Regions from separate parts of the Aquaspirillum sp. LM1 genome, predicted to be linked through region 1. Evidence: predicted binding sites of a transcription regulator. Region 1 holds the regulator's gene; the other holds the start of a gene.

The links. Region 1 encodes FNR, which switches genes on or off when oxygen is low (the NO sensors DNR and NnrR bind a similar motif). Its sites were predicted from a motif close to TTGATNNNNATCAA; they were not measured.
Positions count from the first base shown of each region.
Region 2: the regulator FNR is predicted to act here: its motif matches at 1,813-1,826, upstream of BXU06_RS13820 (cytochrome-c peroxidase).

Region 1 covers NZ_CP019509.1:1,393,361-1,397,404, forward strand. Annotated here, with positions in the region: gene cybH (Ni/Fe-hydrogenase, b-type cytochrome subunit) at 1-298, shown strand, start outside; gene BXU06_RS05995 (HigA family addiction module antitoxin) at 308-634, shown strand; gene BXU06_RS06000 (NAD(P)/FAD-dependent oxidoreductase) at 776-1,759, opposite strand; gene fnr (fumarate/nitrate reduction transcriptional regulator Fnr) at 1,908-2,669, opposite strand; gene hemN (oxygen-independent coproporphyrinogen III oxidase) at 2,766-4,044, shown strand, end outside.
Region 2 covers NZ_CP019509.1:3,194,040-3,198,083, forward strand. Annotated here, with positions in the region: gene BXU06_RS13810 (hypothetical protein) at 1-109, shown strand, start outside; gene BXU06_RS13815 (Fur family transcriptional regulator) at 111-563, opposite strand; gene BXU06_RS13820 (cytochrome-c peroxidase) at 695-1,687, opposite strand; gene BXU06_RS17745 (methyl-accepting chemotaxis protein) at 1,926-3,806, opposite strand.

The DNA of each region.
Region 1 (4,044 bases):
CCCGGTGGGCCAGATTGCCATGGCCAGCTTTTTGTGGATTACCCTGTTCATGTGCGTGACCGGTTTTGCCCTGTACGGCGAAGGCACCGGTGCCGGCAGCTGGGCGCACAGCATGTTTGGCTGGGTGATTGGCGCGTTTGGCAGCAGCCTGGACGTGCACAACTGGCACCGGCTGGCCATGTGGGGAATTGTGCTGTTTGTGATGGTGCATGTGTACGCCGCCATCCGCGAGGACATCATGTCCAAGCAGAGCATGATTTCCACCATGGTCAGCGGTTTCCGCATGTTCAAGGACTGAGGACGCACGATGAACGCGCCCCTGCCCTCCCTCGCCCGCTGGCCCGCGTTTGGCGGCAACCGCGCCCCCTTGCATCCGGGGCGCTTTCTCGCCACCCGCATCCTGGCCCCGCTGGGCCTGAGCCAGCTGGCGGCGGCGCAGGCGCTGGGCATGTCGCGCCGTCGGCTGAACGAAATGATCCATGGCCGTCGCGCCATCACCCCGGACACCGCCTTGCGGCTGGCCGCGTGTTTTGGCGTGGACGCCGGCTTCTGGCTGCATTTGCAGGCGGATTGGGATTTGTATACGGCCCGTCGCCAGCTGACTCCGCATAAAAACAGCCTGGAAGCGGCTTAGTGCGGTATTCGCGCAGGCAGACGTCTTGTGTCTCTTGCCCCGGCATCTGCTGGGGCAATTTTTTGCCGTGCGAACCATTGCCCATGCGGGCCCCCGGCGTAGCGGCGTGTAGCCGGCTGGCCGGGCGTGGCGATGCCAGTGCTACCCTGCCGCCTGCACCGCCATCGCCAGCGCCCGACCGCTTAGCCAGGCGTCTTCAATCCGTGTACCCAGGCACCAGTCACCGCACAGCCCCAGGCCAATATCCGCTGCGTAGACCTGTCCCAGTGTCAGCGGATTGGCCGCCTGCCCATACAGCCAGCGGTGGGCGCTGCGGCGGCTGACCTCCACTTCGACATCCACCAGGTCAGCAAATGCAGCGTGCAGCAATGCGGCCACCTGCTCGGCGCGGGTGTCCAGTTGCTGCTGCGACCAGGCCGGGGTGGCGTGAATCACCCAGCCTTCACGGCCCGTGCGTCCTGGCTTGCTGGTATTGCGCGCCAGCCAGCGAATCGGGCCGTGCTCCACCCAGGCGGCGTCAATTGGCAGCGGCAGGCGGTCTGGCAGTTCCAGCATGGCCGCCCAGCATGGCTCCATCGCCACGCTGGCAGCCAGCGCCTGCAGTTCCGGGGCTGGGCCAAGCAGGGCCGCAGCCTGCGCGGGCGGGACAGCCAGCAGCACCTGGCGGGCCAGCCAGGCGGGCTGGTCGTCGGCAAAGCTGAGCTGCCAGCCTTGTTCCTGGCGCTGCAATGCCACCAGCCGCTGCCCCAGCGCAACGTCCAGACCATCGGCCAGGCTGCGGCACAGGCTGCTCATGCCTGGTTGCGGCACATAACGCTGTTCCGGATAGGCGGGTGTCTGGCCCTCTGCACGCCACTGCACCACCTGGCCGGTCCAGGCGGCGCAGCGGCCATCTACCAGCCAGCGCGCCACTTCGGCGATAAAGTCGGGGTGGCGGGCGGTAAAATATTGCGCGCCGTGGTCGATGGCAAACTGCTCGCCACGCCGGGTGGCCATGCGCCCACCCATGCCCTTGCTTTTGTCAAACAGCTGCACCTGATAGCCGGCGGCGGCCAGCTGGCGGGCGCAGGTCACCCCGGCCAGACCTGCGCCAATCACGGCAATGTCGGTATGAAAGGCCAACATGCGCATGCTCCTGAAGATGGCTTGAGCGGGCCATTGTGCGCGTTCGGCGTATTTTTGTATAGGACAAACAGGCAAATGGAGCCGAACAAAACCCCCGCGCCAGGCGGGGGTGAGTGTGTCCAGCCAGCGATGGCGTCAGCGCAGCAGGCTACATGGCATGGGCGTGGCTTTGCTGGCTGCCCGAGCAGCCAGAAATCAGCGCCTTGAGCGCTGCCGGCTGAATCAGCTGGATATGCTTGTGCTCGACAGTGATCCAGCCATTGGCCTGAAAGCGCGACAGCGTGCGGCTGACGGTTTCCAGTTTCAGCCCGAGGAAGGAGCCGATTTCTTCCCGGCTCATGCGCAGGATGAAATCATTGGCGGCAAAGCCCCGGGTGGAAAAACGCAGCGACAGGTTGAGCAGGAACGCCGCCAGCCGCTCTTCGGCCTTCATGTTGCCCAATAACAACATCACCGACTGATCGCGGACAATTTCGCGGCTCATCAAACGGAAAAAATGATGTTGTAAACTGGGAATGTCACGGCCAAGGCTTTCCATCCGCGAAAACGGCAGCTCGCACACTTCACTGTCTTCCAGCGCAATGCTGTCGCAGCCGTGGGCGTTGGCCGAGATGCCGTCCAGGCCCAGCAGCTCGCCAGACATGTGAAAGCCAGTCACCTGTTCGCGGCCATCATGGCTGCCCACACAGGTTTTGAAAAAGCCGGTACGCACGGCAAATACCGACTTAAAGCCTTCTCCTGCACGGAACAGGTATTCGCCGCGCTTGAGCCGGCGCGACTGGCGGATCACCGCATCCAGCTGCGACATTTCTTCGCGGCTCAGGCCGATGGGCAGGCAAAGCTCGCGCAAACTGCAATTCGAGCAGGACACCTTAAGGGTGTGAATCGGGATATTGGTATGTTCAACCATGGTATTTCGCATGAACGGTGACCTGAGCTTGATGCATGTCAAACCATACTTAACAGGTTTGTTGCAAAGTTTGCAACCTGCCCAAGGAATTTTCTGATGACTGCAACAACTGCTATGCTGGCGCCGACTCGTTGTGAGTTTGACCGCGCCTTGATTGAAAAACTCGACGGCTATGGCCCGCGCTACACGTCGTACCCGACGGCAGACAGGTTTCATACCGGTTTTACCGAGCGTGATTATCGGCATTGGCTACAACAGAGGCAAATTGGCGCAAGCGCCTGGCCGTTGTCCCTGTATGTGCATCTGCCTTTCTGTAATACCGTGTGTTACTACTGCGCCTGTAACAAGGTCATCACCAAAGACCGCTCAAAAGCAGACATCTACCTCGATTATCTCGAAAAAGAGCTGACTTTGCACGCAGAAGCGTTAGGTGACGGCGTGCGCGAGGTGGCGCAGTTGCATTTTGGTGGCGGCACGCCCACTTTTTTGAACGACGCCCAGCTTACCCGGCTGATGGCGGCGATTCGTCAGCACTTTCATTTGCAGACCGGCGGCGAGTTCTCCATCGAAATCGACCCGCGCAAGGTCAGCGCCGACACCGTGCGCCTGCTGGCCAGCCTGGGCTTCAACCGCATGTCGGTGGGCGTGCAGGATTTCGACCCCGCCGTGCAGGCGGCAGTCAACCGCATCCAGAGCGAGGCAGAAACCCGGCTGGTGATCGACACCGCCCGCGCTGCCGGCTTTAAATCGGTCAGCATCGACCTGATCTATGGCCTGCCGCTGCAAACCGTCGACAGCGTGATGCGCACCGTCGAACGGGTGCTGGCCATGGACCCCGACCGGCTGGCCATCTACAACTACGCCCACCTGCCGCATATGTTCATGCCGCAACGACGCATCAACGAGGCCGAACTACCCAGCGCCGAAGTCAAGCTGGACATTTTGCAGGCCGTGGTCACCCGGCTGACCGATGCCGGTTATGTGTTCATTGGCATGGACCACTTTGCCAAACCGGATGATGACCTGTCGGTGGCACTTAAGCAAGGCCGGCTGCAACGGAATTTCCAGGGTTACTCCACCCACGCCGACCACGACCTGCTTGGCATCGGCGTTTCCGCCATCGGCAAGCTTGGCCCCACCTACAGCCAGAACGTGCGCACGCTGGACGAATACTACGGCGCGCTGGATGCCAACCTGCTGCCCACCCTGCGCGGCATGGTGCTGACCGAAGACGATATTTTGCGCCGCAACATCATCCAGCGGCTGATGTGCCAGTTTGCCCTGTCCAAAGAAGCCGTTGAAGAAGTTCACGCCATCGACTTTGCCGGCTACTTTGCCCCGGAACTGGAACAACTGGCCGAATACGAACGCCACG
Region 2 (4,044 bases), 1.8 Mb from region 1:
GTGGGTGGAAATATGGCGCTCACCAGCCACACCGAAAAAAATGCGCGAGTGGATGGGGGACGCACAGGAGCTTTCACCGTTGCCTGGACTGAGTATAACTTTCAAATAATTTATCCGGTCGTTGCGGGAGAAGCCTGGGGCTCACGCGGGCGCACCCGTACAATCACTTCAATCTGTTCCAGCTCCAGCCCGTCGGGCAGGGTGGGCTGGCCGCTCAGGGTCAGGCTGTTGACCGGGATGTCGGTCAGCTCGCCGGTGGCGCTGTTGTACAGGTGGTGGTGGGGTTCGGGGTTGGAGTCAAACATGGTTTTTCCGGTCTCGATGGCCAGCTCGCGCAGCAGCCCTCTGGCGGTAAACAGCTTGAGGGTGTTGTAGACCGTGGCGCGTGACAGGTCGCCGGTGTATTGCGCGGCGCGTTGCAGCACCTGTTCGGCGCTCAGATGCACCGGCTGGGGCAAGAGCACGCGGGCAATGGCCAGGCGCTGCGCGGTGACCGGAATGCCTGCGCCGAGCAGGCGGCGGGCCATTTCCGGTTCGGCAGGAAGCGGCAAGGCAATGGTCATGGCAAACCCCTGATAACGGAAACACAGTCGAGCACGATCGCTGTCCTGGCCTCCGTTGTCAAGCGGATGCCGCCGGCCTGCTCAGGGCAGGCCGGCGGTCAGCCAATGGGGGGCACCCCACTGGGGTGTGCTCAATCAAACGGACGCGGGCGCGGGGTGCTGTCGGTGGACGGCGGCAGGATGGGCAGCTTGAAGTCGGGCTGCTTGCCGGTCAGGGTTTTCAGGAAGCTGACCACATCGCTGATTTCCTGCTCGCTGAACTTCTTGCCCAGTTGCAGGCGGCCCATCACGTCCACCGCCTGAGCGAGCGTGGCGGCTTCGCCGTCGTGGAAGTACGGATAGGTGAGTTCCACATTACGCAGGGTGGGCACCTTGAACAGGAAGCGGTCGGCGTCCTTGCCGGTCACGCCCACGCGGCCTTCTGCGGCATTGGCGGTCTTGTACGGCTCAACCACGCCCATTTTCTGGAACGAGGCCCCGCCGGCATTCGGGCCGTTATGGCAGGCCACACAGCCGCTGGTCTTGAAGGTTTGGTAGCCGCGCAGTTCCTGGGCGGTCAGTGCTTTCTTATTGCCTTTCAGCCATTGGTCAAACCGGCTGTCCGGGGTGACCAGGGTGTCTTCAAACGCGGCAATCGCGGTGGTGACCTTGCCCATGTCCACGGTGCGGCTGCCAAACACCTTGTTGAATTCATTCACGTATTGCGGAATCGAGCGCAGCACGTCAACGGCCAGCTCGTGGGTGAAGCCCATTTCTTTCGGGTTGGCAATCGGGCCGCCGGCCTGTTCCTGCAGGTTTTTGGCGCGGCCATCCCAGAACTGGGCCACGTTCAGCCGGGCGTTGAGCACGGTGGGCGAGTTGATTGGCCCTTGCTGCCAGCGGTCGCCAATCGAGGTTTTCAGATTGTCGGTGCCGCCCATGCTCAGGTTGTGACAGGAATTACAGGAAATAAAACCGGATTTGGACAGGCGCGGATCAAAGAACAGCTTTTTGCCCAGCTCAACCATGGCCGGGTGTTGTCCCTTGGCGACAGGTACCGGCTGAATCGGTTCAGCAGCCCAGGCGGTGGCTAGCAGGCCAGACAGCGCCAGGGTGCCATGAATGGCCAGGTGGATCAGTTTCATGATAACTCCTTCTATCCTCAGGTAAAAATCGATCAGGACCAGGCAGTGACGGCCACTTCTTGGTGGTGGCCCTATGGTTTAGACTTTGTCTAAACAGCACTGTAGCCGTGGGGCACCTTTCGATCTTGATCCAGGTCAAGCCCCTGGCAGGTTCGCCCGGCATCAGGCTGGGCGGACGGGAAAGGCCATGATCTGGCTGAGGTGTGCCGCAAGGGCGCAGCGCACCATGCAAACGGCGTCAGGATTTTTCCAGGCGGAAGTGCGCCATGCTTTCCTGCAGCAGCTGGGCCTGAGCGCCCATTTGCTCGGCGGTGGCGGCCAGTTGCTCCGATGCCGACGCGGTGTGCTGGGTAGACTGGTTGAGCAGGCCCATGGCCCGGTTGATCTGCTCCACGCCGGTGGCCTGTTCGGCGCTGGATTGGGCAATCTGCTGCACCTGCACCGAAGTCTGGCTGATGGCCGGGACCATTTTTTCCAGCAATTGCCCGGCCTGTTCCGCCTGTTTGACGCTGCTGCCGGCCAGTTGGCCGATATCCTGGGCGGCCAGTTGCGAACGCTCTGCCAGTTTGCGCACTTCGCTGGCCACCACGGCAAACCCCTTGCCGTGGCTGCCGGCGCGGGCGGCTTCGATGGCGGCGTTCAGCGCCAGCAGATTGGTCTGGTAGGTGATGTCGTCGATGATGCGGATTTTTTCGGCAATCTGGCGCATGGCATCGACGGTGCTGGCCACCGCCTGCTCGCCAGCCTGCGCTTCGCTGGCAGCCTGGGCGGCCAGTCCATCGGTGTGGCGGGCGCTGTCGGCGTTGTGCTCGATGGCGGCGCTCATTTGTTCCATGGCCGAGGAGGTTTCTTCCACCGACGCCGCCTGAGTGGACGCCGACTGTGCCAGCGACTGCGAGGTGGTGGATACCTGATCGGCGGCGTTGCTCAGCTGGTCAGACGCGGCGCGGATTTCGCCAATCATTTGCGCCAGATGCTGCAAGGTGTATTGCAGCGAGGATTGCAGCTCGCCCAGCTCGTCGCGGGCTTCCACTTCCACAGTGGCAGTCAGGTCGCCCTGCGCCAGCTGGCGGGCCACGTCGGCGGTGCGGTGAATGGCGGCCAGCACCCGGTTTACCAGCAGGCCAAACAGCAGGCCCAGCAGCAGCATGGTCAGGTTGGCTGCCAGCGATACCCCCACCCGCCAGCGCGCCTGGTCTCCCAGGCTGAGCACCTGCTGGTGAATGCCGTCGGCCAGTTGGTCTTCCAGCGCCTTCATGGCGTCGATCTTGCGGGTGATGGTGGCAAACCACTGGTCCGGTGCAATGGCAAAGCCGCCCTGATGCACCCGCTCCAGCACCCGTTTGCGCAGGGCAGCGGTGTCTTGTGCCGCTGGGGTGGCCAGCAGTGCCTCCAGCGCCTGGCGCGAGGCCGGGCTGGCCTGCTCCTGAAACTGGCGCAAAAACAGCTCCTGCGTGGTCAGAATGCCCAGCAGGCGGCGATAGAGGGCGTCGTCCAGCGCGCTGTCGGCAGTGGCAATGGCGTTAATGGTGGCGCGTTCGCGGCCTGCCTGTTCCTTGGCGTTGATAAAGCGCACATACGCCGACAGTTCGCGGGTCAGCGTCACATCGCTGGCCTGCGCCGGCATTTGCGCCAGCACCGCCAGATAGGCGTCGATGGTGGCGGTATACTGGCCAAATGACGTGGGCGCGCTCACCGTCAGCGCAGAAATCCCGGCACGGGCACCCAGCACGGCGTTGAGCTGGCGGTCGGCTTCGCTCAACGCGCTTAGCGCGGCAGCGCCCAGCACCTGCTGATCCTGCTCGGCCAGATAGCGGCGCAACATCTGGTGGGCAGCGTCGGTGGCGTCACGCTGGCTGGCCAGCTCGGTGGCAAAACGTTTGCCCTGCGCGCCAATCCAGCCGGCAGACAGGCCGCGCTCCTTTTGCAGTGAATGCACCACCGCGCTGATGCGCTGGGCGGATTGCTCCAGTGCCTGCATTTGCTGCAGGCGCTGCAGGGTGTGCCAGCTTGACCAGGCATCGCTGAGCGCATACCCCATCACCCCCAGCAGGGTCAGGCTGAACAGCAGGTAGAGACGGACGCGAATCGAGCGCCAGCCAAAAGATTGCAAATGCATGATGGTCTTCCCCTCTGAGGTCTGGCCGGGTGTGCTGCCCTGGTGGCGTACAGGGTGGCAGCGGACATATCCGGTCGGTGTGCCAGGGCGCAGGCAGGCCCCGATCGTATTGGCATCATGCCAGTGTCAGGGATTCTGCCTGTAGGGGTCAATTGGGAGTTGTACGGGATTTGCGCTGACGCAGTGCGCGGCAAGCCCCGCCGTTCAGGGCGGGGAAGGATAGCGCGGACGGCGTAGC